Linked DNA regions of Pseudoduganella dura. Each later gene encodes a partner of the first gene's protein in a complex. Links are inferred from orthologs where the notes say so. Each region holds a gene or a part of one and is shown on either strand. Other genes may lie near its edges.

What was found.
Region 2: the proteins of dapF (region 1) and GJV26_RS17550 are in contact, whole or in part, in a solved structure (PDB 5YGU), measured with the Escherichia coli proteins. The link is inferred for Pseudoduganella dura from one-to-one orthologs.

The regions. Positions count from the first base shown.
Region 1 is NZ_WNWM01000002.1:2,765,536-2,775,374, forward strand. The notes cover bases 2,160-5,159. They hold dapF (diaminopimelate epimerase), read left to right. Parts: upstream 2,160-3,227; coding sequence 3,228-4,091; downstream 4,092-5,159. Other genes in these bases: GJV26_RS12060 (lysophospholipid acyltransferase family protein), read left to right, coding at 2,160-2,338; GJV26_RS12065 (LpxL/LpxP family acyltransferase), read left to right, coding at 2,335-3,231; GJV26_RS12075 (tetratricopeptide repeat protein), read right to left, coding at 4,096-5,159. In the rest of the region: metK (methionine adenosyltransferase), read right to left, coding at 81-1,250; more of GJV26_RS12060, read left to right, coding at 1,442-2,159; more of GJV26_RS12075, read right to left, coding at 5,160-5,532; GJV26_RS12080 (porin), read left to right, coding at 5,974-7,029; GJV26_RS12085 (DUF484 family protein), read left to right, coding at 7,131-7,814; tyrosine recombinase XerC, read left to right, coding at 7,817-8,788; GJV26_RS12095 (CobW family GTP-binding protein), read left to right, coding at 8,865-9,839. UniProt on the Escherichia coli protein: Involved in the succinylase branch of the L-lysine biosynthesis and in the biosynthesis of the pentapeptide incorporated in the peptidoglycan moiety. Catalyzes the stereoinversion of LL-2,6-diaminopimelate (L,L-DAP) to meso-diaminopimelate (meso-DAP).
Region 2 is NZ_WNWM01000002.1:3,993,114-4,009,318, reverse strand. What follows is about bases 6,477-9,460. They hold GJV26_RS17550 (RNA pyrophosphohydrolase), read left to right. Parts: upstream 6,477-7,645; coding sequence 7,646-8,275; downstream 8,276-9,460. Other genes in these bases: GJV26_RS17535 (c-type cytochrome), read right to left, coding at 9,269-9,460; GJV26_RS17540 (c-type cytochrome), read right to left, coding at 8,916-9,257; GJV26_RS17545 (DUF1841 family protein), read left to right, coding at 8,409-8,840; GJV26_RS17555 (proline--tRNA ligase), read right to left, coding at 6,477-7,355. Also shown: GJV26_RS17585 (NHL repeat-containing protein), read left to right, coding at 1-176; GJV26_RS17580 (M48 family metallopeptidase), read right to left, coding at 243-1,250; GJV26_RS17575 (YjgN family protein), read right to left, coding at 1,254-2,321; ffh (signal recognition particle protein), read left to right, coding at 2,531-3,898; GJV26_RS17565 (SWIB/MDM2 domain-containing protein), read left to right, coding at 4,336-4,722; GJV26_RS17560 (lytic transglycosylase domain-containing protein), read right to left, coding at 4,984-5,619; more of GJV26_RS17555, read right to left, coding at 5,619-6,476; more of GJV26_RS17535, read right to left, coding at 9,461-9,598; GJV26_RS17530 (AAA family ATPase), read left to right, coding at 9,815-10,678; GJV26_RS17525 (GNAT family N-acetyltransferase), read left to right, coding at 10,692-11,312; GJV26_RS17520 (vWA domain-containing protein), read left to right, coding at 11,306-12,475; GJV26_RS17515 (cobyrinic acid ac-diamide synthase), read left to right, coding at 12,685-13,182; GJV26_RS17510 (TorF family putative porin), read right to left, coding at 13,305-14,021; two-component system response regulator KdpE, read right to left, coding at 14,129-14,833; GJV26_RS17500 (DUF4118 domain-containing protein), read right to left, coding at 14,830-16,205. UniProt on the Escherichia coli protein: Master regulator of 5'-end-dependent mRNA decay.

The DNA.
Region 1 (9,839 bases):
TGGCTAAAACCGGGGTCAGACCCCAGTTTTTGGAAATATTTCCTAAATTTGGGGTCTGACCCCGGTTCTAGAAAAGTTTTTCAGGACAGTCCGGCGGCGGCGCGCAGGGCGGCGGCCTTGTCGGTGCGCTCCCACGTGAATTCCGGCTCTTCGCGGCCGAAGTGGCCGTAGGCGGCCGTCTTGCGGTAGATCGGGCGGAGCAAGTCCAGCATCTGCACGATCCCTTTCGGGCGCAGGTCGAAGTGTTCCTGCACCAGTTCGGCGATCTTCTCGTCCGGGATCACGCCGGTGCCTTCCGTGTACACGGTGATGTTGATCGGGCGGGCCACGCCGATCGCGTACGACACCTGCACCTGGCACTGGCGCGCCAGGCCGGCGGCCACCACGTTCTTGGCCACGTAGCGGGCGGCGTAGGCGGCCGAACGGTCGACCTTGGACGGGTCCTTGCCGGAGAATGCGCCGCCGCCGTGCGGCGCCGCGCCGCCGTACGTGTCGACGATGATCTTGCGGCCGGTCAGGCCGCAGTCGCCCTGCGGGCCGCCGATGACGAAGCGGCCGGTCGGGTTGACCAGGTATTTCGTATCCTTCAGCCACTCTTTCGGCAGCACCGGGCGGATGATCTCTTCGATCACCGCTTCCTCGATCTGCTTGTGCTGCATTTCCGGCGCGTGCTGGGTGGACAGCACGACGGTGTCCACGGCCACCGGGCGACCGTTGACGTAGCGCAGCGTGACTTGCGACTTGGCATCCGGACGCAGCCATGGCAGGCGGCCATCCTTGCGCAACTGCGATTGGCGCTCCACCAGGCGGTGCGAGTAGTAGATCGCGGCCGGCATCAGTTCCGGCGTTTCGTCGCAGGCATAACCGAACATCAGGCCCTGGTCGCCGGCGCCCTGGTCCAGGTCGATGCCGGCGCCTTCGTCCACGCCCTGGGCGATGTCCGGCGACTGCTTGTCATAGGCCACCAGCACGGCGCAGCCGCGGTAGTCTATGCCGTAGTCGGTGTTGTCGTAGCCGATGCTTTTGATGGTTTCGCGGGCAACCTGAATATAATCCACGTTCGCGAAGGTGGTGATCTCACCCGCCAGCACCACGAGGCCGGTGTTGCACAGCGTTTCAGCGGCGACACGCGCAGCGGGGTCCTGGGCCAGGATGGCATCGAGGATGGCGTCGGAAATCTGGTCCGCAACCTTGTCGGGGTGGCCTTCGGAAACGGATTCGGATGTGAAGAGGTAATCGATGGAAGACATCGCAAGCTCCTGTAAAAGTTGTAGAGACTGAAATTGATAGAACTGTCGCAACAACCCATACGGCTTGCGACGCTTTAGCGATATTTTTATCCCGCCTCGCAAGTTGTCTGTTAACTCGGCGGTTACTGCTGCGTGGTATTTTACGCTTCTTCAAAAATTTTTGCGCAGGTACACTTCTTTTTTGCGAGTTCATGCTGTTACGAATCTTCCGTTTCTTTTCAATATTTCCACTGCCGGTGCTCCATGGATTGGGCAGCTTGCTGGGATGGGGCGTTTACCTTCTGTCGCCGTCGTACCGCCGCCGCATGCGCGAGAACATGGCCCTCGCCGGCTATGACGGGCACCTGCGCCAGGCCATTGCCGAGGCCGGCAAGGCGGTGGCCGAATTGCCCTTTGTCTGGCTGGCCTCCGAACAGCGGATCGCACGGCGCGTCTTCCTGAAAAACTATGAGCTGGTCGAAGCGCACCTGCGCGCCGGCCGCGGTATCGTGTTCCTGACGCCACACCTGGGCTGTTTCGAGATCACCGCGCAGCGCGTGTCGCACGATACCGAACTGATGGTGATGTATCGCCCGCCGAAGCAGGCGGCCATGAAGCCGCTCGTCGAAGTGGCACGGGCCCGCGGCCAGATGGTGCTGGCGCCGGCCAACCTGGCCGGCGTGCGGATGCTGGCCAAGTTCCTGAAATCGGGCAAGCCGGTCGGCATCCTGCCGGACCAGGTGCCCCAGGAAGGCGAAGGCGTGTGGGCCGATTTCTTCGGCCGCCCCGCCTACACGATGACCTTGCCGGCCAAGATGGCCAGGCTGGGCGGCAACGCACCGGTGGTGCTGACCTATGCCGAGCGGCTGCCGGGCGGGCGCGGCTTCCTGATCCACTTCGTGCCGTTCCCCGGCTCGCTGGAAGGCGACAACGCGCAGCAGGCGCGCGCGATCAACGCGGCGATGGAAGGGCTGATCGCCGGCTGCCCGGCGCAGTATTACTGGAGCTACAACCGCTACAAGGTACCGCCCGGCGTGGCGGCACCCGGCGCAGGCACCGGCAACAGCCCGGGCAACAGCGCCGGCAATGGCGCCGGGGAGGCCGCATGAAGATCCTGCTTGGCTTCATGTGGCTGCTGCACTGGCTGCCGCTGCCGGTGCTGGGCCGCTTCGGCACTGCCGTCGGCAGCCTGCTGTTCATCATCATGGGCCCGCGCCGCGAGATCGCGCTGACCAACCTGCGCCTGGCGATGCCCGAACTCACGGAAGACCAGCGCCGCGCCCTGGCCCGCCGGCATTTCCAGGCCTATTCGCGCAGCGTGTTCGACCGGGCGATCCTGTGGTGGGCATCGGAAAGACGCCTGCGCCGCCTGATCCGGATCGAAACCGGCGAAGGCATGCCGCCCGGCCAGATCCCGGTGGCCGCGATGACCGAGAAGCCGACTATCCTGCTGTGCCCGCATTTCGTGTGCCTGGACGTGGCCGGTGCCTCGATCGCGATGGAAGCGTCGGCGTCGTCGATGTACGTGCAGCAAAAGAACGCCGCGTTCGATGCCGTGCTGCGTGCCGGCCGGGCCCGGTTCAAGCCCGTCAAGCTGTTCACGCGGCAGGACGGCATCAAGCCGATCCTGCGTGCGCTGCGCGACCGCCTGCCCTACTTCATGCTGCCGGACATGGACTTCGGCGAGAAGGATGCCGAGTTCGTGCCGTTCTTCGGCACGCCGGCCGCCACCTTGACGGCCACCGCGCGCATCGCCGCCACGACCGGTGCCCAGGTCATGCCGGTGATCGCGACCTTTTTGCCGAATTACCAAGGATGGCGCGTCAAGTTCTATCCGGTGTGGGACAATTATCCCGGTACCGACATGGTTGCCGCCACGCGCCGCATGAACGAGTTCATCGAGGAACGCGTGCGCGAGGCGCCGGCGGAATATTTCTGGACCCACAAGCGCTACAAGACCCGCCCGAACGGCGAACCGTCCTTCTATTCGAACAAGCGATGAAACTCAAATTTACCAAGATGCATGGCGCCGGCAACGACTTCATCGTCATCGACGCCATCAACCAGCAGATCGACTTCACCACCGCGCAGTGGAAAGCGCTGGCGGACCGCCGCTTCGGCATTGGCGCCGACCAGCTGCTGGTGGTCGAGAAACCGACCAATCCGGGCTGCGACTTCCGCTACCGCATCTTCAACAACGATGGCGGCGAAGTGGAACAGTGCGGCAACGGCGCCCGCGCGTTCGCCAGGTTCGTGGCCGAAAAAGGCCTTACGCAAAGCCGCAGCATCGCTGTCGAAACGATGTCGGGCATCATCGCGCCGCGCCTGGAAGATGATGGCAGCGTCACGGTGGACATGGGTGCGCCCGTGTTCGATCCGGCCCTCGTGCCGTTCGACACCGAGGGCCTGGCGGGCCTGCCGGAAGGCGACGACACGCTGTGGCCGCTCGTGCTGGAACTGGCCGGCGAGAAGGAAACCGTGCCGGTGTCCGTGCTGTCGATGGGCAATCCGCACGCCGTGCAGGTGGTGGCCGATACCGACACCGCGCCGGTCGAACTGACCGGCCCGCTGATCGAGCACCATGCCCACTTTCCGAAGCGCGTCAACGCCGGTTTCATGCAGGTGGTGAGCCGCCGGCACATCCGCCTGCGCGTGTTCGAACGCGGCGCCGGCGAGACGCTGGCCTGCGGTACGGGCGCCTGCGCGGCCGTCGTGGCGGGCATCCGCCGCGGCTTGCTCGATTCGCCGGTGCGCGTGGATGCGCGCGGCGGCGAACTGTCGATCGCGTGGGCCGGCGATGGCGAACCGGTGTACCTCACCGGCCCCGCCGTCACCGTGTTCGAAGGCGAAATCACCCTCTGAAGCATCAGGCGGCCAGCCGCGCCCGGCCGCCTTCGACCGATTGCAGCCATGTCTTGAAACGGTACAGGCGCTGCCGGTAATTGCCTTCCAGGTTGCCGTCGACATGGTCGAAAGCCCGCGCGATGCGGTCCAGCGCCTGGCGCTGGCGGGCCGTCTCCACCAGCACCAGCCGGCGCCGGCCCCGGCCGTAACTGGCGCGGATGTCGATCACCAGGCAATGGCCGTGATCGGCCGCCTTCACATCGAGCAACAGCGCCTCGGCGCGCGTCAGCCCGAACAGCGCGGCCAGTTCGATCCGCGCCGCCAGCAGCGGCTGGCTGCTGGCCAGTTCCCGCGTCAGCAACGGCAGCAATGCCACGGCCCAGCCGGATGCATCCGGCGCCGGCACGATCCGCGCCAATACCTCGGCGGCTTGCGTGCAATGTTGCGCCGCCGCCTTCTGCAGCCAGTACAGCGCCTTGACGTCGTTGCTCTCATGACTGCGGCGCATCCGCCATGCCTGCAGTCCGCACTCGAGCTGCGCGGCGCCATGCCCCAGCGCCGCGGCTCGCTCCAGGCATGCCTGCGCTTCGCCCACGCAGCGCTGTGAAAACTCCGGTTTGACATAAATACGCGACAGCGCGAACCATGCCTCGGCCAGGCCCTGTTCGCCGGCCAGCGTCAGCCAGCGTACCGCGCGCTTGAAACTGGCCGGGCAGCCGTGCGGCAGCCGCACGCCTTCCGCATCGATGCGCGCCAGCTGCAACCCCATCGCCAGCTGGGCATGGCGGTCGCCCGCCGCGGCCGCCAGCTCGCGCATCCGCTGCGCCTCGCCGGTATCCCCCGCGGCGGCCAGCGCTTCGGCGCAGCGCGCCAGCAGACGGGCGTTGGCGGCGGACCCCGGCCAGGCTGCGGGATCGGCCGGCGCTTCCTCGAGCAGCGCGCGTGCCAGCGGCAGCGCTTCGGCAAGGGCAATGGCCGGTTCGGCACCGCCGCGCCCATCTGGCGCGACCGGATGCGGGGCCGGATGCAGCTCGGGTGCGGCCGGCTGTAGCCGCGCCAGCAGCGTGCCCGCCTCGGCGCAACCCGCATGCGCTGCCGCGTCGAGCGCACGGCGGGCGCGCTGGCGCAGGCCGGCCTGGGTCACGGCGGGTTCCTGCAACAACAACTGACCCAGGGTCAGCGTGGCCTGGACGATCCCGGCATCGCTGGCGCGCGCATACCAGTCCAGCAGCGTGGCGCGGTGGTGGGTCGCATATTGCAAGGGAATGTGGCGACCGATCAGCAGCCACGCTTCGTCGATGCCTGCGGCTGCCGCGCGGGCCAGCCAGTGCAGCGCGGTGGGCGGGCTGCATGGCAGGCCGGCGCCGCCCGCCAGGTATAACTTGCCCAGTCTCAGCTGGCATGCGGCATCTCCCGTCCGCGCACCCCTGATCACTGCCAGCTCTTCACGATTGGCCATGTCGGTCTCCAGAAGCTGCGTTATCGCGGAACCGGCGGCAATGCAGTTTGCAGTTGCCGGCTTTCCACTATTCGCGCTTTTTTTCGTTATGCGGTATTGACGCAACTGAACAGTTTATTCTCGAAACTGTTGCATTGCCTGAACAAGGTTGAACTCGCTTGATCCAACGCAAACGAGTTCAACCAAAGGTCCGGCTACGCTGTTCATGGATACCTTACCAATGAAAGGATTACGTGACGTGGATAAACAAATGGCACCGTAAAACTACCGTTTTATAAATACAACAAGATCCCGGTGTTTTTCCGCTTTCAACCAAGACTCGTGTCCGCAATCGACCAATACGCCGGCCTCGACGGCACCACGATTTAAGGTGCACCTGTCCAGTTTCACGAGCATCCGCTGGCTTCTTGCACAACCCATCCAGAACAGAGGGAACGACAAATGAAGAAATCCTTGGTTGCCCTGGCCCTGACGGCCGCTTTCGGCGGCGCCGCCGCCCAGTCCTCCGTGACCATCTACGGCACGATCGACGCAGGCATTCAGCGCACCACGCATGCCCCCAACGATGCCACGCTGGTGTCCCGGCGCGATAACAACAAGCTCGGTTTCCGCGGTGTCGAAGATCTCGGCAATGGCCTGAAAGCATTGTTTCAACTGGAAATTCGCTACGATCCCGATACCGGTGCCCTCGAAAACAATGTCCGCCCGCTGTTCCAGGGGCAGAGCCGGGTCGGCCTGCAGGGTGCGTTCGGTACCGTGCGCATCGGCCGCGGCCTGACCGCTTACCAGGAATCGTCGGTGGCGTTCGAACCATGGTCCGGCCTGCCCAACGTGGCCGGCTACCAGACCGACCTGCACGTGGCCGGCTATACCAGCGATCCGCTGAGCGTTGCCGGCAACTCGCTGAACCGCTTCTCGAACGCGGTGTTCTATAACACGCCCGTCATCGCTGGCTTCCAGGTCAACGTCTCGGTGGCCACCAAGGAAGCCAACAACGGCCCGGCCGTGATCGGCAAGGGCACCGCCACGGCGCCGCAGTACGCGGCCAACTCGACGGCCTCCGCCAACCCGTACTCGGTCAGTGCCACGTACACCAATGGCCCGTTCGCGGCGATGCTGGGGGCCGAGCGCAACGCCATCGAAACGAAGCTGTGGTCGGTGGCGGCTTCGTACAAACCCATCACGGACCTGAAACTGATGGCGTCGTACCAGCGCCAGGACCAGAGCCATACGCAGTTCTTCAACGAAGATACGAACGCGTGGGTGGTGGGTGCCAACTACACGGTCGGCGTGAACAAGTTCATCGTCGGTTACGGCCAGAAGGATCCGGATGGCGTCATCAAGACCAAGCAGGCCTCGGTCGGCTACGAATACAATATTTCTCCACGCACCTACCTGTATGTGGACCTGTCGGTGAAAAAGACCCCATTCGTGGTAACGGCCACCAACGACGTCACCCGCAAGCACTACGCGCTGGGCGTGCACCACAATTTCTGAAGCTTACCCGTTGGAAGACTGCGCCCCGGGCAGGTTTGCCGGGGCGTTTTTTTGTCGGCGTGTCGGTTAGAATGTTGCTTGCATTTATTTAAAGTGACAACATGACCGCTATCCTGGATTCCTCGGCTGTCGCGCAATACCTGACAGACCATCCCCATTTTTTTGAAGAACATGCGAACCTGTTGGGCGACGTCCGGCTGTCCAGTCCGCTGACAGGCCGTGCCGTGTCGCTGCAGGAACGGCAGATGGAAGTAATGCGCGAGCGGTACAAGGCCCTGGAACTGCGCTTGTCGGAACTGAACCGTAACGCCCAGGAAAACCAGGCGATCGCGAACCGCTTCCATGGCTGGAACCAGTCGCTGCTGCGCGAACGCGACGTGGCCGCCATGCCGCGTGCCATCACCGAAGGACTGAAGACGGGATTCAATGTGCCGGCCGCCACGCTGCGCCTGTTCGACGTCGCGCCGGAGTACACCGGCGAATGGTTCGCCGCCGGTGTCTCCGACGACGCGCGCCTGTTCGCCAACGGCTTGCTTGCCCCGTACTGCGGCAGCAACAACGATTTCGAAGCCGTGCGCTGGCTCGACGATGCCGGCTCGATCAGGTCCGCCGTCATCGTGGCGCTGCGCCAGCCCGGCTCGACGGGCGCGGCGTTCGGCCTGCTGATCATGGGCTCGCCGGATGCGGAACGCTTCACGTCGCTGATGGCCACCGATTTCCTGGTGCACATCGGCGAAACGGCCAGCGTCGCGCTGGCGCCGCTGCTGGCCCCACTGCCGGCCTGAGCATGACGGACGCGCACGGCAAGGCCGGCCCGGGCGCCGGCTGGGTCGATGCCTGGCTGCGCCACCTGGCCACGCAGCGCAAGCTGTCGCCGCGCACCGTGGAAGCCTATGGCCGCGACCTGGCCGAACTGGCCGCGCTGTCGGGCGATGCCGACTGGACCGCGGTCACGCACGCGGACATCCGCCGCTACACGGCAAGGCTGCACGCCGGCGGGCAGCAACCCCGGTCGATCGCCCGCAAGCTGTCGGGCTGGCGCAGTTTTTTCGGCTGGCTGGCCGAACACACCGCGCTGCCGGCCAACCCGGTCGAGGGCGTGCGCGCGCCGAAACGCACCAAACCGCTACCGAAGGCGCTGTCCGTCGACCACGCCGTGCAACTGGTGGCAACGCCGGCGCGCACGGCCGCCACGCCTACCCCGGCGGAACTGTGCAACAGCGCCATGTTCGAGCTGCTGTATTCCAGCGGCCTGCGGGTTTCCGAACTGTGCGGCCTCGACCTGCATTTTCACAAGGCGCAGGACGGCCTGGAGGCTTCGAGCGGCTGGCTGGAGCGCGATAACGCCGAGGTCGTCGTCACCGGCAAGGGCAACAAGATGCGCCGGGTGCCCGTCGGCCAGGCCGCGCTGGCGGCGATCGCGGCCTGGCTGCAGGCGCGCCCCGCCCCGGCCGACGGCAGCGGCGCATTGTTTGTAAGCGAACGCGGCGGAAGGATGTCGCCGCGCGTCGTGCAGATGCGGCTGAAACGGCATGCGATCGCCACCGGCGCGCCGGTGCACGTGCATCCGCACATGCTGCGGCACTCGTTCGCATCCCACGTGCTGCAATCGTCCGGCGACCTGCGCGCGGTGCAGGAAATGCTGGGGCACGCCAGCATCACGTCGACCCAGGTCTATACGGCGCTGGATTTCCAGCACCTGGCCGAGGTCTACGACAGGACCCATCCTCGTGCAAAAACCGGTAAAGGTACGAGCTGATTTAAGTCAATTGTGCGATTGGACAGCATAATTGGAATTCCGGCATAATCGACCGATTCTGTTATCGACAACTGACATGGCATTGATCCCGACTACCATCCTGACCGGCTTTCTCGGCGCCGGCAAAACCACCCTGTTGAACCGCATCCTGCGCGAACAGCACGGCATGCGCATCGCCGTGATCGAAAACGAATTCGGCCAGGAGAATATCGATAACGAAATCCTGGTGCAGGAGAGCCGCGAACAGATCGTCGAGATGAATAACGGCTGCATCTGCTGCACGGTGCGGGGCGACCTGATCATCGGCCTGACGGACCTGGCGAAAAAGCGCGCCGCCGGCGAAATCGCATTCGACCGCGTCGTCATCGAAACCACCGGTCTGGCCAATCCCGGTCCCGTCGCGCAAACCTTCTTCATGGATGAGGAAGTGGGCAGCCATTACCTGCTCGATGCGATCGTCACCATCGTCGATGCGCGCCATGGGATGGGGCAGCTGGACGACAATGAGGAAGCGCAGCGCCAGGTGGGCTTCGCGGACAGGCTCCTGCTGTCGAAGACCGACCTGGTCGATGCCGCCGCGATCGAGACGCTGACCGCGCGCCTGAAGCGCATCAATCCGCGCGCGCCGATCGGCAAGTCCGATTTCGGCAACGCGCCGATCACCGAGGTGCTGGACCTGAAAGGGTTCAACCTGAACGAAAAGCTGGAAATCGATCCCGATTTCCTGGCTGCCGATGATCACGAGCATGAGCATGCGCACGAACATGAGCACCATGACCACGAACATGGCGAGCATTGCGATCACCCGAGCCACCGCCATGCGCACCACACCGACGAGATTTCCGCGTTTGCCTTCAAGAGCGACCGTCCGTTCGACTCCGCCAAGCTGGACGAATTCCTGGGCGGGCTCGTGAACGTCTACGGGCCTCGCATGTTGCGGTACAAAGGCGTATTGTGGATGCAGGGCGCTGAACGCAAGGTCGTCTTCCAGGGCGTGCACCAGCTGATGGGCAGCGACCTGGGCGCAAAATGGGGCGAGAACGACGTGCGC
Region 2 (16,205 bases), 1.2 Mb from region 1 along the record:
ACGCCACGCTGCGCAAGGTTACCCAGGCCGGCGTGACGACCATCGCCACGCTGCCGGGCAATACGGTGCGCCAGATCGCCGGCAACGGCGGCCAGCGCGTGGTGCTTGTACGCGCCACCCAGGTCGACGTGCTGAACGCGGATGGGACCACGACGCCTTTCGCGGGCAAAGAGTAAAACAACCGCGAGGGCAGCGGCGGCGGCGGGGACGCACTTCCGGCCGGCGCGAAAGGCCCGCTCGCCTTACCGGGTGTGTGCGCGCACCCTGGCCAGCCGTTCGGCCGTGGCCGGATGGCTGGACAGGTAAGCCGGCACCGCGCCGTTTTCCTCCAGCCCGTCCAGCGCCACGAACACGCGTTCCAGGTACGCCAGCGGCAAGCCGTTGCGCTCCAGCAGCGCGACCGCGTAATCGTCCGCCTCCCGTTCCGCGTCGCGCGAGTGGCGCAGGTCGAGCGCCAGCGCGGGCACGCCGGCGACCAGCGAACTGGCATCGCCCGACACCAGCAGGCTGGCGGCGGCGACCGCCGATCCCAGGATCAGCCGCCGCGTCAGGTGGCGCCCGTGCAGGTGGCCCAGCTCGTGCGCCAGCGTGGCCATCACGGCGCCGTCGTCGTTCAGCAGTGCCACCATCTCGTCCGTCAGCACGATGTCGCCGGATGGCAGCGCAAACGCGTTCGGGCCGATCCGGCTCTTGCGGAAGACGAGGCGCCACACGGGCGCCGGTCCTTCCACCGTGCCGGGTGGCACCAGCCGCGCGAACCGTGCGGCCAGTTCGCCGCGCCGCGCTTCGGACAAGCGGCTGGGCGCGAACACATGGCGGTCCAGCAGGGCCAGCGTGCCCTGCCCCATCTGCCGCTCCACCGCCACCGGCAGGGTGCGCGCGACCAGGTCGGCACCGGCCGGCAGCACGAACAGGTAGCCCAGCACCACCACGCCCACCGTGACGCCGAGCGCGGCCAGTGCGCCGCGCCAGCTTTGCTGGGCACGCACCACGGGGCTGTCGCGGTGGCCGGTCGCCTGCAGCAGCGCGTCCAGCGCTCCCTGGTCATCCGCCTCGAACGTGGCCTCGTCGGGGAAGGTGAGCTTGCGGGGTGCGCGGGCGATGCGTTCGGCCACGCGCATCTGCGCCAGCGGTGTGCTGCGCTCGATATCCCCGCCAAGGTGCACCATGCCATCGCGCACGGCCAGCGTCACGCGGTGCGCGCGCGACGTGCGGCCGTCGAAGTAATTTCCGGTCAGCTCGATACCCATCGCCTACAGCGCCAGGTCGAAGCCGCCCAGGTCGGCCGCACCGTCGCCGATCGCGCCGATCTCGGCACGCTGGCCGGCGGCAATGTCGTCGAGGCTGCCGGCGACCAGCAGCGACGTGCATTCCAGGCGGTACTTCATTGCCCGCACCGTGGCGAACGGAATGAACAGGCCGAGCGTGAACAGGATCGCCAGCGTATTGGTGATGTAGATGGAGGCGATGCGGCCAGCCTTCATCGTGGAACGGAAGCGGTGCGGCCCCAGCTGCGTGTGGTTCCAGATCAGGTTCTGCAGCGTGGCGTAGAAGATCCACAGCACGCACAGCAGGTAGGGATACACCAGGAAGAGGCCGATCATCGCGCCGGCTGCCTGCGCCTGCGCGACCGGGACACCCAGTGCGCTGACGAGCAGTCCTGCCGCGACGATGCTCAGCCCCAGCCCGCCGAACAGTACCAGCGCCATCACGAGATAGCGCTTGTAGAAGCCGCTCACCGGTGCATCGAACGAGAATGGCACGCTGCCGTAACGGCTGTGCGTGTGCTGGAAGCGCTTGATGCGCTGGTGCACGAACGGATACAGCAGGCCGAGCGTCAGCGCCGCCAGCAGCGGCAGCACCAGGTAATGGAAGTACGCTCCCCTGGCACTGCCGTCGAACCCGAAACGGATGCCGCGATAGCTGCTGTTATGGAGCGCGAACTGCAGGCCCTTCCAGATCAGCCATGGCATCACCCCCATCAATACGGCGAATACCGCCAGCGCAGCCACCGGCGACACTGCGGCGGCCACGTAATAGCCGCCGAACAGCACGCCGGCCACGATACGCCCCTTGAGGATCGCGATGGGCAAGCCGTGGTACTCGAAGCCGCCGCTGGCCAGCCGGGTATTCGAATACAGGTACTGGTTGCGCCGCACCTTGGCCCACGCCGAATAGATGCCCAGCGTGACGACCGTCAGCAACAGGTTGACGATCCAGATCCGGAAATACTCGCCGCCGGTCGCGGTAAACACGAAACGCTCTTCGCGGACTTGCGGTTCCGCCTGCGGCACTGCTGCGCCGCTCAACATGGTGCCCATGCTGCCCTCCCCTCTTGAAGTGAAGGAGCACGATGCCGGCCGCCCTAAAAGTTGTCAATCTGAAATAGCAAACTATCCTGCCGTGTGTGCACGGCTGTGACAATTGGAGAGTGTCGCCCCGCGCCATCGTCGGACCGGCGTCCCCGCACTGCTGTAAAATGGCACCGTTTCCGGGCACCTGCCCGCCCTCTCTTACCTGATCATCCGACATGCTAGACAATCTGACTCAACGCCTCGCCAAGGTCGTCAAGACCATGCGTGGCGAGGCCCGCCTGACCGAGGCCAATACCGCCGAGATGCTGCGCGAAGTGCGCCTTGCCCTGCTCGAGGCCGACGTGGCGCTGCCCGCGGTGCGCGAATTCATCGGCAAGGTCAAGGAAAAGGCGCTTGGCGAGGAAGTGGTGGGCTCGCTGTCGCCGGGCCAGGCGCTGGTGGGCGTGGTCCAGCGCGAGCTGGGCGCGCTGATGGGCGCCGATCTCGGCCCCGAAGCCGCGCAGCTGAGCTTTGCGCAGCAGCCGCCGGCGATCATCCTGATGGCCGGCCTGCAGGGTGTGGGCAAGACCACCACCGTCGGCAAGCTGGCCAAGTACCTGCGCGAGCAGAAGAAGAAGAAAGTGCTGACCGTGTCGGCCGACGTGTACCGCCCGGCGGCGATCGCGCAGCTGCAATCGGTCACGTCCCAGGTGGGTGCGGACTTCTTCCCGTCCACCGCGCAGGACAAGCCGGTCGATATCGCGCTGGCCGCGCTGGACTGGGCGAAGAAGCACTACCACGACGTGCTGATCATCGACACCGCCGGCCGCCTCGGTATCGACGAGGAAATGATGAAGGAAATCGCCGCCGTGCACGGCGCGGTCAAGCCGATCGAAACGCTGTTCGTCGTCGACGCGATGCTGGGCCAGGATGCGATCAACACCGCGAAGGCCTTCAACGACGCGCTGCCGCTGACCGGCATCGTGCTGACCAAGCTCGATGGCGATTCGCGCGGCGGCGCGGCGCTGTCCGTGCGCCACATCACCGGCAAGCCGATCAAGTTCGCCGGCGTGTCGGAAAAGCTCGATGGCCTCGAAGCGTTCGACCCGGCCCGCATGGCCAACCGCATCCTCGGCATGGGCGACATCTTCGCCCTGGTGGAAGAAGCGCGCAAGGGCGTCGATGCGAAAGCGGCGGCGGACCTGGCGGCCAAGGTCAAGGCGGGCGGCAAGTTCGACCTGAACGACTTCAAGGCGCAGCTGGGCCAGATGAAGAAGATGGGCGGCATGGCCGGCCTGGTGGATAAACTGCCGGCCCAGTTCCAGCAGGCCGCCGGCAACGCGAACATGGACCAGGCGGAGAAGCAGGTACGCCGGATGGTCGGCATCATCGATTCGATGACGCCGGCCGAACGCGCCAAGCCCGACCTGATCAAGGCGACCCGCAAGCGCCGCATCGCCGCCGGCGCCGGTGTGCAGGTGCAGGAAGTGAACCGCATGCTGAACCAGTTCGAGCAGATGCAGACGATGATGAAGAAACTGCAGGGCGGCGGCATGATGAAGATGATGCGCTCCATGAAGGGCATGATGCCTGGCCTGCGCTGAAACGGGGCCATGGCGGCGGCGCGGCAACTTGCCGTACCAGTGTACTGTCTGCGTTGCCGCGCCTTGCCCTGACCCCGTTGCAGCGCAGGCCATACCGGGTGCGCTAAAGCAAACCAGGATGGCGGCGCGGCGTCTTGCCGTGACCCCGTTGCAGCACAGTCCCCATACGTGCGTTGAAAACAAAGGTCATGGCATTAAAAACCAGGTCAGGGCGCGAGTCGCTGAAACGCTGTAACGGCGCGGCTTTCCGGCCTGCCAGCTGTCAAAAACCGCCCTGTGTGCAGGCACAGCGGCGGTTTTTTCATTATTAACCTTTCTTTACGTGCCGTTTCCCACAAAAAACGCGAAAAACGCTTGCATCCTCTTAAAAAGGCAACCAATATTAGCCGTGCGTTGTAGTGCGCAAATTTCCATGTGTATGTTAAGGAGGCTCGAATATGGCAACAGCCAAGAAATCCACGGCAGCACCTGCCAAGAAAGCCGCAACGAAAGCGGCTCCGGCAAAGAAGGCAGCCGCCGCTCCAGCGAAAGCTGCAGCCAAGCCGGCAGCGAAAAAGGCAGAACCCGCAGCACGCAAGCCCAATGCAGCATTCATGAAAGAGATGACTCCGTCCGCAGAGCTGTCCCCGGTAGTTGGCGCCTCCCCGCTGCCGCGCACGGAAGTCACGAAGAAAGTCTGGGAATACATCAAGAAGCACGACCTGCAGGATGCCGCCAATCGCCGCATGATCAACGCGGACGACAAGCTCAAGGCCGTTTTCGGCGGCAAGGCGCAGGTCTCCATGTTCGAGATGACGAAGCTCATTTCCGATCACCTGAAATAAGCTCCTCATTGGCTAGTGTCCCGAATCAGAAGTTCGTTGACCAATAAATTTGACGAAATCGTCTCGAGGCAAGGCGGAAATACCCGGTAAGGCCGAGGCCTTTCCGGGTATTTTCAACGCAGCATCGGGGCGATTCTCGTCGAATTTATTCAACGAATCTCTGATTCGGGATACCAGGCCGTTACGGACAAAGCCCCCGGCTCGCGATGCGACCGGGGGCTTTTTTCGTCCCGAAGTTTCCCTGTCCCCGGCGTTCGGCAACTACCGCCAGTTGTTCCAGGCCTTCAGCACCGCGTTCGGATAAGCCGGCTTGCCGCGGCTGCCGTTGTAGCGTCCCAGCGCGAGGAACAGGTCGCCCCGCTCCATGTCGACATACATGCGCAGGATCGCGCAGCCGTAGCGCAAGTTGGTCTGCATGTTGAACAGCTTGCGGCGGTCGCTGTCGCCGATCACGTTGGTCCAGAACGGCATCACCTGCATGTAGCCGCGCGCGCCGACGATCGACACCGCGTACTTGCGATAGGCCGATTCCACCTGGATCAGCCCCAGCACCAGCGAAGGTTCGAGGCCGGCGCGGCGCGCTTCATACCACACGGTTTCCAGGAATTCGCGGCGGTGCTGCTCGTCCGGCAGCTTGCGCTTCAGGCGGCCGGACATGTCGGCCACCCACGCGTCGTAGCGCGCCTGGTCGGCCGGATTGACGAAAGCAGGCTTCGGCGGGCGCGCGTCGAGGATGGCGGTGGACAGCGCCACCCGCACCGAGTCGGCCAGCGCTTCTTCCTTCTGGTTGCCGGCAAAGCCGAACGGCGCGCACAGCACGCCGGTGGCAAACGCGATCGTGTGCCACCACCGCAAGGGGCGCGCCCACCAGCGGCGCCGTTCCCGGCCCGCCTTCATTACTGCTGCACTCGGGCCTTGACGAAGGCCACGATGTCGGCCAGCGGCACATTGGTCGCCTCGGTATCGCGGCGACCCTGGTATTCCAGGTTGCCTTCCTTCAGGCCGCGGTCGCCGATCACCACGCGGTGCGGCACGCCGATCAGTTCCCAGTCGGCGAACATGGCGCCCGGGCGCAGGCCGCGGTCGTCGACGATCACGTCGATGCCGGCCGCGAGAGCCGCCGCATACAGCTTGTCGGTCTCCTCCTTCACCAGTTCGCTGCGGTCGTAACCCATCGGGCACAGCACCAGCTCGAACGGCGCGATCGACGTCGGCCAGACGATGCCCTTGTCGTCGAAGTTCTGCTCGATCGCCGCGCCCAGGATGCGGGTCACGCCGATGCCGTAGCAGCCCATCTGCAGCGGTGCCGGCTTGCCGTTTTCATCCAGGAAGGTGGCGTTCATCGCCGCCGAATACGCGGTGCCCAGCTGGAACACGTGGCCCACTTCGATGCCGCGCTCGATCGCCAGCACGCCCTTGCCGTCCGGCGAAGCGTCGCCTTCGACCACGTTGCGCAGGTCGGCCGTGATGTGCGGCTCGGGCACGTCGCGGCCCCAGTTCGCGCCGGTGAAGTGGAAATCCTCGTCGTTGGCGCCGGTAACGAAATCCGACATGTTGGCCACGGTGCGGTCGGCCACGATGGTGACCGGCGCCTTCGTGCCGATCGGCCCGAGGTAGCCGGGCTTGCAGCCGTACACTTCTTCGATTTCCTCCGTGGTGGAAAAGCGGTACGCGCCCTGCAGGCCGGGCACCTTCGATGCCTTGATCTCGTTGAGCTCATGGTCGCCGCGCAGCAGCAGCATGAAATACTGTTTATCCAGTTTGCCGTCCGCTTCCGTTTCGACGGTCAGCGCGATCGTCTTGATCGTTTTCGACAGTTCGATGCCCAGCAGCTTCGCCACGTCTTCGCACTTGGCCGCTTTCGGCGTGGACGTCTTGACCAGATCAAAGGCAGGGGCCGCGCGGGTGCCGGTCGGCAGCGCTTCCGCCGCTTCCATGTTGGCCGCGTAATCGGACGTGGGGCAGTACACCAGCGCATCCTCGCCGGTGCTGGCGATCACGTGGAATTCGTGCGATCCGGTGCCGCCGATGGCGCCGTTGTCGGCCGCCACCGCGCGGAACTTCAGGCCGAAGCGGGTGAAGATCTTCGTATACGCATCGAACATGACTCGGTAGGACTTCTGCATGCCTTCCAGGTCGCGGTCGAACGAATATGCATCCTTCATCGTGAATTCGCGGCCGCGCATCAGGCCGAAACGGGGGCGGCGCTCGTCGCGGAACTTGGTCTGGATGTGGTAAAAATTCAACGGCAGCTGGCGGTACGACTTGATCTCGCCGCGCACCACGTCGGTGATCACTTCCTCGGAGGTAGGCTGGATCGCGAATTCGCGGCCGTGCCGGTCCTTCACGCGCATCAGTTCCGCGCCCATCTTGTCCCAGCGGCCCGTCTCCTGCCACAGCTCGGCCGGCTGCACCAGCGGCATCAGCAGCTCGATGGCGCCGGCGCGGTTCATCTCCTCGCGCACGATCGCCTCGACCTTGCGGATGACCTTCAGGCCCATCGGCATGTACGTGTAGATGCCCGAGCCCAGCCGCTTGATCATGCCTGCCCGCATCATCAGTTTATGGCTGACGATTTCCGCATCGGAAGGCGCTTCTTTGAGTGTGGAAATAAAAAACCGTGACGCACGCATATCTGTGAATTCTTTTCAAAAAGAGGGGGTTATAATCAACCTAATTTTAAAGGATTAGCTGGCTGATGCATCCATCATTTATACAATGGGTTCAACTGCGGGTCCAACTGCGTGATCGATTGCGCGTCCAACGGCGCACTCAGCCGCAGGTGCAACTGTCGCGTTCAAGCGCGGGCTTGCCGGATGCCTCCGTACCAGGAAGGCGGTGTCGGCAGGCGGACTTGTGGGCAAAAATGTAAGAAAGATAGATGTAAAGGACTGCATCGGCCGCAGAAAGTTTGAGGTGCACTATGCTCGATCGGGAAGGGTTCCGCCCCAACGTCGGCATCATCCTGCTGAACTCTCATAATGAGGTGTGGTGGGGCAAGCGGGTGCGCGAGCACTCATGGCAATTTCCGCAAGGAGGAATCAAGTACGGCGAGACACCCGAGCAGGCCATGTACCGGGAGTTGCAGGAGGAAATCGGCTTGCGTCCGGAGCACGTGAAAATCGTGGGCCGCACGCGCGACTGGCTGCGTTATGAAGTGCCGGATCATTTCATCAAGCGCGAGATCCGCGGCCACTACCGCGGGCAGAAGCAGATCTGGTTCCTGCTGCGCATGTGTGCGCGCGACAATGAAGTGAACCTGCGGCTGACGGACCACCCCGAATTCGACGCCTGGCGCTGGCACGAATACTGGGTGCCGCTGGACGTGGTCATCGAGTTCAAGCGCGAGGTGTACCAGCGCGCGCTGCAGGAACTTTCCCGGTTCCTCACGTGGCCCGCGCATGGCGAACGCCGGCATTCGTCGCGCTACCTGCGCCAGCCGCACGGCCGCGGCCAGCAGGGGCAGCGAACGTCGCAGCAGGCGATCGTGGCACCGCCGCAGGAAGTGGTCGGCTGCGACGGCGCGGCGCTGGCCGCCTCCGGCAAGCGCTAGCCGCTAGTCCGGCCGCGGCGCCGGCCAGGCACTTTCTTGACGTTCATGCAACCGGCGCGGGGCAACCTGCGCCGGCGGGCATTTCTTTGTACAATGTCCGCCTCCCCGCACAACGCCTGCCGCCGCCAGCCCCATGTTCACCCCCTCTTCCCACGACGTCCGCCGCTTCTTCTGCGAAGTGTTCCGCAAGGACCGCGCCCATGAAATCCTCACCCCCCTCGAAGCGATGGCGCTGGACTGGGTGCGGCTGCATCCCGAGTACGACGAAGCGTTGACCGACGTGGAAGCGGCACTCGCGCGCGATTACTCCGTCGAAGGCGGCGAAGCGAATCCGTTCCTGCACCTGGCGATGCACCTGTCGATTTCCGAGCAGGTATCGATCGACTCGCCGCGCGGCATCCGCGCCGCTTACGAGGCGCTGTCGAAGAAGCGCGATTCCACGCACGAGGCGCAGCACGAGATCATGGAGTGTCTTGGAGAGATGATCTGGAAGTCGCAGCGCAATGGGCTGCCGCCGGATGGCGAAGCGTATATCGACGCCGTGAAGCGGCGCGCGCAACAGTAGACGGAACCAGTGCAGGACACTATTTCCCACAGGGAAATGGTGTCCTGCACCGGTTTCTGCAACGATGCCGCGAACTTACCGCTTGACGACCATCGTTCCCGGCAGGCTGTTGAAGTACGCCGCCAGGTCCTGGATATCCTTGTTCGACAGCGGCTTGACCAGCCCGCCCATGATCGGGTTGTTGCGGCCGTTCGGGGCATCGCCGCGCTTGTAGGCGGTCAGCGCGTGGGCCAGGTAATCGCGGTGCTGGCCGGCCAGTTTCGGGTAGCTCGGATCGATCGGCGAGTTGTAATCCTTGCCATGGCAGGTTGCGCAGGCGTACTTCTCGGCAAGGGCCTTGCCGTTGTTGATGTTGCCGGCGGCCACGGCGGCGGCCGAAGCGATGCAGCAGACCACGGCGAGCAGTGTCTTCTTCATGGCGGTCTTCCTCATTTCTGCTTGGCGTAGTAGGCGGCGATGTCGGCGATGTCCTGGTCGGACAGGCTGACGGCGATGCCCTGCATCGAAGGATGCTTGCGGTCGCCCTTCTGGTACCCCTTCAGCGCCGCCTCGATGTACTTGGCGCTCTGGCCGCCGATCTTCGGCACCGGGAACACTTCGGGGAACGTGGCCTTGTAGCCGGGAATGGCATGGCAGCCGATGCACATTTCGATCTTGGATGGCGCGGCGGCCGGGTTGCCGACGACGTCCGCGGCAAGGGCGGCCGGGGTGGCCTGGAAGGCGCCGGCAAGCAGGAGCACTGCTGTGAGTCTGTTCATGGGTGGCTAGTCGAGTCCAAAAGAGTAATTGGAGGGGACTCATTTTCATCGCGGTCTCCGTGTCCCCTTGCTGCTTGCATAAATACTTGCTTTTCGTGCTACCAGCGGCCGATTCTAGCGCAGCTGTATCCGGTCGTCCACCACGTTTCCAGTACGTTCTGGCGTGCGCGGAACTACCGTATACTGGCCTTTTTTCCTCCCACCGGAAGTTCGTCCATGACCGCCGACCACAAGCATCAACGATTCGAAGGTTCCGCGCAGTACGTTGCCACCCCCGACCTGAAGCTCGCCGTCAACGCCGCGCTCACGCTGCAGCGCCCCCTGCTGGTGAAAGGCGAACCGGGCACCGGCAAGACGATGCTGGCCGAGGAAGTGGCCGCCGCGCTCGATCGCCCGCTGTTGCAATGGCACGTCAAATCCACCACCAAGGCGCAGCAGGGCCTGTACGAGTACGACGCCGTTTCCCGCCTGCGCGACTCGCAGCTGGGCGACGAGCGCGTGCGCGAGATCCACAACTACATCGTCAAGGGCGTGCTGTGGCAGGCGTTCACCGCGCCGGAACCCGTGGTGCTGCTGATCGACGAGATCGACAAGGCCGACATCGAATTTCCCAACGACCTGCTGCGCGAGCTGGACCGCATGGAGTTCTACGTGTACGAAACGCGCGAGATGGTGGTGGCCAGGCACCGCCCGCTCGTCATCATCACGTCGAACAACGAGAAGGAGCTGCCGGACGCCTTCCTGCGCCGCTGCTTCTTCCACTACATCGCATTCCCGGACAAGGATACCTTGGAAGCGATCGTGAAGGTGCACTTCCCGCACCTGAAGCAGGAATTGCTGGCGCAGGCCCTGCAGACGTTCTATGAAGTGCGCGATGTTTCCGGCCTGAAGAAGAAACCGTCCACTTCCGAATTCCTCGACTGGCTCAAGCTGCTGCTGGCCGAGGACATCCCCCCGGAAGCGTTGCGCGGCAAGGACAGCCGTGCCATCGTGCCGCCGCTGCATGGCGCGCTGCTGAAGAACGAGCAGGATGTGCACCTGTTCGAGCGCCTCGTGTTCATGTCGCGGACCAACCGGTGACCGCCGCGCAGCCATGATTTCAGTCCAGCCTGTAACGCTCGAATACCACGGCGTGCGCCTGGAGCCGCTGGGCCAGGAACACGCCGAGGGCCTGCGCGCCGCGGCACGCGACGGCGAGCTGTGGAAGCTGCGCGTGACGTCCGTGCCGGAGCCGGAAAACGTGGACGCGTACATCGCCGCCGCGCTGGAGATGCGCCCTGCCCGGCTGGCGTTCGCCGTCATCGATGCCGCCACCGGCACCGTCGTCGGCAGCACCAGCTACCATGACATCGTGCCCGCCATCGACCGCGTGGAGATCGGCTACACGTGGTATGCCAGGAGCCGCCAGCGCAGCCACGTGAACACCAGCTGCAAGCGCATGCTGCTGTCGCACGCGTTCGACACGCTGGGCTGCGCCGTCGTCGGCCTGCGCACCGACAACTTCAACCACGCTTCCCAGGCCGCGATCGAGCGCCTGGGCGCGAAGAAGGATGGCGTGATCCGCCACCATGCGGTGCGGCGCGACGGCACCGTGCGCGACACCGTCATGTACAGCATCATGCGCGGCGAATGGCCGGAGGTCCGCGCCCACCTCGCCTACCTGCAGGATCGTTCGCAGGCCCTTCCCCCGCCCGCCATGGAACGCCCATGCTGATCGACTTCTTCTTCACGCTGAAGGACGCGAAAATCCCCGTCACCATCAAGGAGTTCCTCACCTTGCTGGAGGCGCTGGAACGCCATGTCGTCACGCAGTCGTTCGACGATTTCTACTACCTCGCGCGGCTGGTGCTGGTGAAGGACGAGGCCCACTACGACCGCTTCGACCGCGCGTTCGCCCAGTACTTCAAGGGCATCGACGGCGCGTTCGACGGCAAGGCCTCGATCCCGCTGGACTGGCTGATGGAGCGGATGAAGCGCGAGCTCACCGACGAGCAGAAGGCAGCGCTGGAAAAGTTCGGCTACGACAAGCTGTTGGACCGGCTGGCCGAACTGCTGAAGGAACAGAAGGAACGCCACGAAGGCGGCGGCAAGTGGATCGGCACCGGCGGCACGTCGCCGTTCGGCAATGGCGGCACCAACCCCGAGGGCGTGCGCATCGGTGGAAAAGGCGGCGGGCGCACCGCCGTGAAAGTCTGGGACCAGCGCACCTACAAGGACTACGACGCGGACAAGGAACTGGGCACCCGCAACATCAAGGTGGCCCTGCGCCGGCTGCGCCGCTTCGCCCGCGACGGCGCCGCCGAGGAACTGGCGCTGGACCAGACGATCCGCGCCACCGCCAACAACGCCGGCTGGCTCGACATCCGCATGCAGCCGGAGCGCCGCAACAACGTGAAGGTGCTGATGCTGTTCGACGTGGGCGGCACGATGGACGACCATATCGGGCGCACCGAGGAACTGTTTTCCGCGGCCAGCTCGGAATTCAAGAACATGGAATTCTTCTACTTCCACAACTGCGTCTACGACTACCTGTGGAAGAACAACCGCCGCCGCAACGCCGAACGCTTTCCCACCTGGGACGTGCTGCGCAAGTACACGCCGGATACCAAGCTGATCTTCGTCGGCGACGCCACGATGAGCCCCTATGAAATCCTGCAGCCGGGCGGCTCGGTCGAGTACAACAACGAGGAAGCGGGCGCCGAATGGCTGGCCCGGTTCACGCATGCGTTTCCCAAGTTCGCCTGGCTCAATCCGGAGCCGGAACAGTACTGGCAGTATCGACAGTCCATCGCCATCGTACGGCAAATCATGAACAACCGTATGTTTCCCACCACACTCGAAGGGCTCGAACGGGCGATGCGGGTGCTGTCGAAGTAGGCATGTCCGTTTTTGCAAGGCGCTGCCGCCGCGGCGGCGCCTTTGCAAAACCGTTACGACCGTGCCCCGTTTCTTTACGCAGCCGTTCGGCGGGCGCTGCTATCGTGAATCCAGTCCAACTCACTGGCGATGGCCACCATGACCGATACCGTTCCAGATTCCCCCTTTCTCTTCTTTCCCCCGTTCGCCGCCGGCCGCATGGTGAAATCATGATCGTCACCGTCGTCAGCGAAGGCGCGTGCGACGCCAAGCTCGCGCTGGCCGAACGGCTCGCGGCGCAGCGCACGCTGTCGGGCCGCAAGGTGTTGCTGGTGGACGCGGATTCCCAACCCCATCCGCCGCTCCCCCAGCCGGCACGGACCGTTTGCGGCAAGGGCGTGGAAGCGGAACTGGAAAACCTCGGCATGCGCTTCCAGGACATCGTCGTCGACGCCGACGGCCGCGACTCGCTGGGCAGCCGCGCCGCGCTGATCGCCGCCGGCGTCGTCGTGGTCCCGTCCGACGCCCTGCAGGGCGATCCCGCCCGCACCGCCCGGCTCGCCGAACGCATCGGCAACGCGCGGCTGTTCAACCCGGGGCTGCGGATCGTCATCGTGCCGTGCGGGTCCGGCGATGCGCATGCCGCCATCGCGCTGCACGCCCGGCTGCCCGGCGCCGAGCTGGCCGCCGGCGCCGATACCCTGTACGCCAGCGTGTTTCGCGGCTGATTCGCGGCTGATTACACTCAGAACACTTCCGACACCGTCAGCACCGGCGCATCCGACGTTCTGGTGTCGGACACCGGTTTTTGCCAACATCGGCGCAAAAAACCGGTGTCCGGGCCGAGCGGTCAAAACACCCTTGAAACCGTCAGCACCAGCGCATCCCGCCCGGTGAACTTGCCGTTCGCGGGCGAGGCATACGCGGATCTGCCGGCATTGGTGCCGATATAGGCCAATGCCACGGCAACGAAGCCGAAATCCTTCGTCACGCCGGCCTTCCAGTCGGTGTAGCTGGCATTGCCGTGGTTGCGCACCTTCTGCCGGCCGGCGTGCAGGTTGACGATCCAGCCGCCACCCGCGTCGTGGTTGACCGATGCATCCAGGTAGCCACTGTTCCGGCTGTCCGCGAAACCGAACAGGTTCGTGGCGGCATGCGAGTACTTCAGCGTGGCCGTGCCGTAGCCAAGCTGGCCGTACACCTCCAGCGTATCGGCATCGGGATGGAGACCGTTGGATGGATAGGCATAGCCCAGCACGCCGACGTCATACGCAAAACCGCCGTCGCCGCCGATGCTGCCGCGCTTGCCGGCGTACACGTCCCACTCGATGGCGCCATCGCCGCCGGCATCCTTCGTCCACCTGATCGTCGACAGCCACGTGCCGGCGTACAGACCGGAGCCGCTGTCGGCCCAGTCGGCGCCGCCCTGCAGCGCCGGTTGCAGCCGCGTCTGCGAGATGCCCCGGTAGCGGTAATCGGACACGCCGGCAATGTTGTACGTTATCTGCGCCGAAGCGTTGGCGGCGAAAACGAGGGCGAGGGAAATGCCTGAAATCAGTCGTTTCATGAGGGTCTTTCGAAAATAAAGGGTGAGTCTGGCCTTCGCCGCCACGCGGTGGGCGTGGCGGCGCAGCTGGCCTGGTGCTGCGAATGGGTGGTTCGTGCCGGTGTGCCCTAGCCGGCCGCGAGCAGCAGCCGGTAGCCGACCGCCGTTTCGGTCAGCAGGTGCACCGGCTGGGCGGGGTCGCGCTCCAGCTTCTGGCGCAGGTGGCCCATGTAGATGCGCAGGTAATGGCCGTTCCCGGCGTGGGACGGGCCCCACACCTCGCGCAGCAATTGCGGATTCGTCACGACCCGGCCGGCATTGTTGACCAGCACCGCCAGCAGCCGGTACTCGGTCGGCGTCAGGTGCACCATCTGGCCGCCGCGGGTGACCATGCGCGCCGGCAGGTCCACCGTCACGTCGCCGAACCGCACCACGCCGCCCGCATCCTGTTCCGGCGTGCGCCGGCGCCGCGCCATGGCCCGCACCCGGGCCAGCAGCTCGCCCACGCCGAACGGTTTCGTCAGGTAATCGTCTGCGCCGGCGTCCAGCGCGCGGATCTTTTCGTCTTCGCCGACGCGGGCGGACAGCACGATCACCGGCACCGTCGACCACTTGCGCAGGTCGGCGATCAGGTCCACGCCGTCGCCGTCCGGCAGGCCCAGGTCGAGGATCACGAGGTCCGGGCGGCGCGTGCCGGCATCGATCAGGCCGCGCTGCAGCGTGGCCGCTTCCTGCACGTTCCAGCCTTCTTCCTCCAGCGCCATCCGCACGAAACGGCGGATCTGCGGCTCGTCCTCGACCAGCAGCGCGGTCGGCATCAATTTATCGGTCATTCCAGGGGTTCCTCCGGCAGCGCGGGCGGGGTGCCCAGCGGCAGCGTCAAGACGAGGGCCGCGCCAGTCGGCAGCACGCGCTGCGCATCGATGTGGCCGCCGTGCGCTTCCACGATGGCGCGGCAGATCGCCAGCCCCAGGCCCACGCCCGGCTTGGCGGACTCGCGCTCGCCACGCGTGAATTTCTCAAAGATCGCTTCTTCCTGCCCGGCCGGCAGGCCGGGGCCGTCGTCGGCGACGGTCACCGCCAGCATGCCGTCGCCGACCCGGCCCGCCAGCGTGATCGTGCTGCCCGCCGGCGTGTATTTCGCCGCGTTTTCCAGCAGGTTGCACAGTACCCGCTCGACCAGCACGGCGTCATAGCGCACCAGCGGCAAGTCCGCCGGCAGCTGCGTGACGACGCGGTGGCCGCCCAGCAGCGTGCGGCTGGCGCGCAACGCGCTGCCCACCGTTTCCTCCAGCGCCTGCCACTGCAGGTTCAGGCGGACGGCGCCGCTTTCGATGCGCGCCATGTCGAGCAGGTTCGCCACCAGGGTGCTCATGCGCACGGTTTCTTCCTGCAGCGCGCGCGCCAGGTCCATCTGCCCGGCCGACAGCGCGGGTTTCGACATCGCCAGCGATTCGGCCAGGCCGACCAGCGACGTGAGGGGCGTACGCAAGTCGTGCGACAGCGCCGCCAGCAGCGAATTGCGCAGCCGTTCCGATTCCATCTGCACCAGCGCGCCCTGGGCCACGTCGATGTAATGCACCCGTTCCAGCGCGATCGCGGCCAGCGCGGCGAACGTGTCGAGCTGGCGGCGCTGCTCGGGAATCAGCAGCCAGCGGCGGTCTTGCGGTTCCACGACCAGCACGCCGCGGGTACGCATCGGCGCGACCAGAGGCAGGTAGAACAGCGGCGATGCCGGCAGCGTACCGGTGCCGATGCCGGCAGGCTCCGCATGGTCGAAGGCCCACTGGGCAATGCCCGGGTCCGGCGGTTGCGCCTCCGTGTCCGTCCCCGGCGGTGCCGGCGGCTCCGGCATTTCCAGCCGCCCCGCGGCGTCGGGCAGCAGCAGCGTGACGCGTGCGCGGAACGCCTGCGCCAACGTGCGCCGCGTGATGTCGTGCACCTGCCCCGCCTGCAGCACGCCGGTCAGCTCGCGCGCATATTCATACAGGGCGCGCACCCGTTCCTCGCGGTGCGACGCCACCCGCGCCTGGAACCGCAGGCCGGCCGTCAGGTGGCTCGTGATCAGGCCCACGATCAGCATCACGGCGAACGTGATCAGGTACTGCAAATCGCTGACGGCGAACGAGAACGCCGGCTGCACGAACAGGAAGTCGAACGCGGCCACGCTGACGAAACTGGACAGCACCGCCGGCCCGCGCCCCA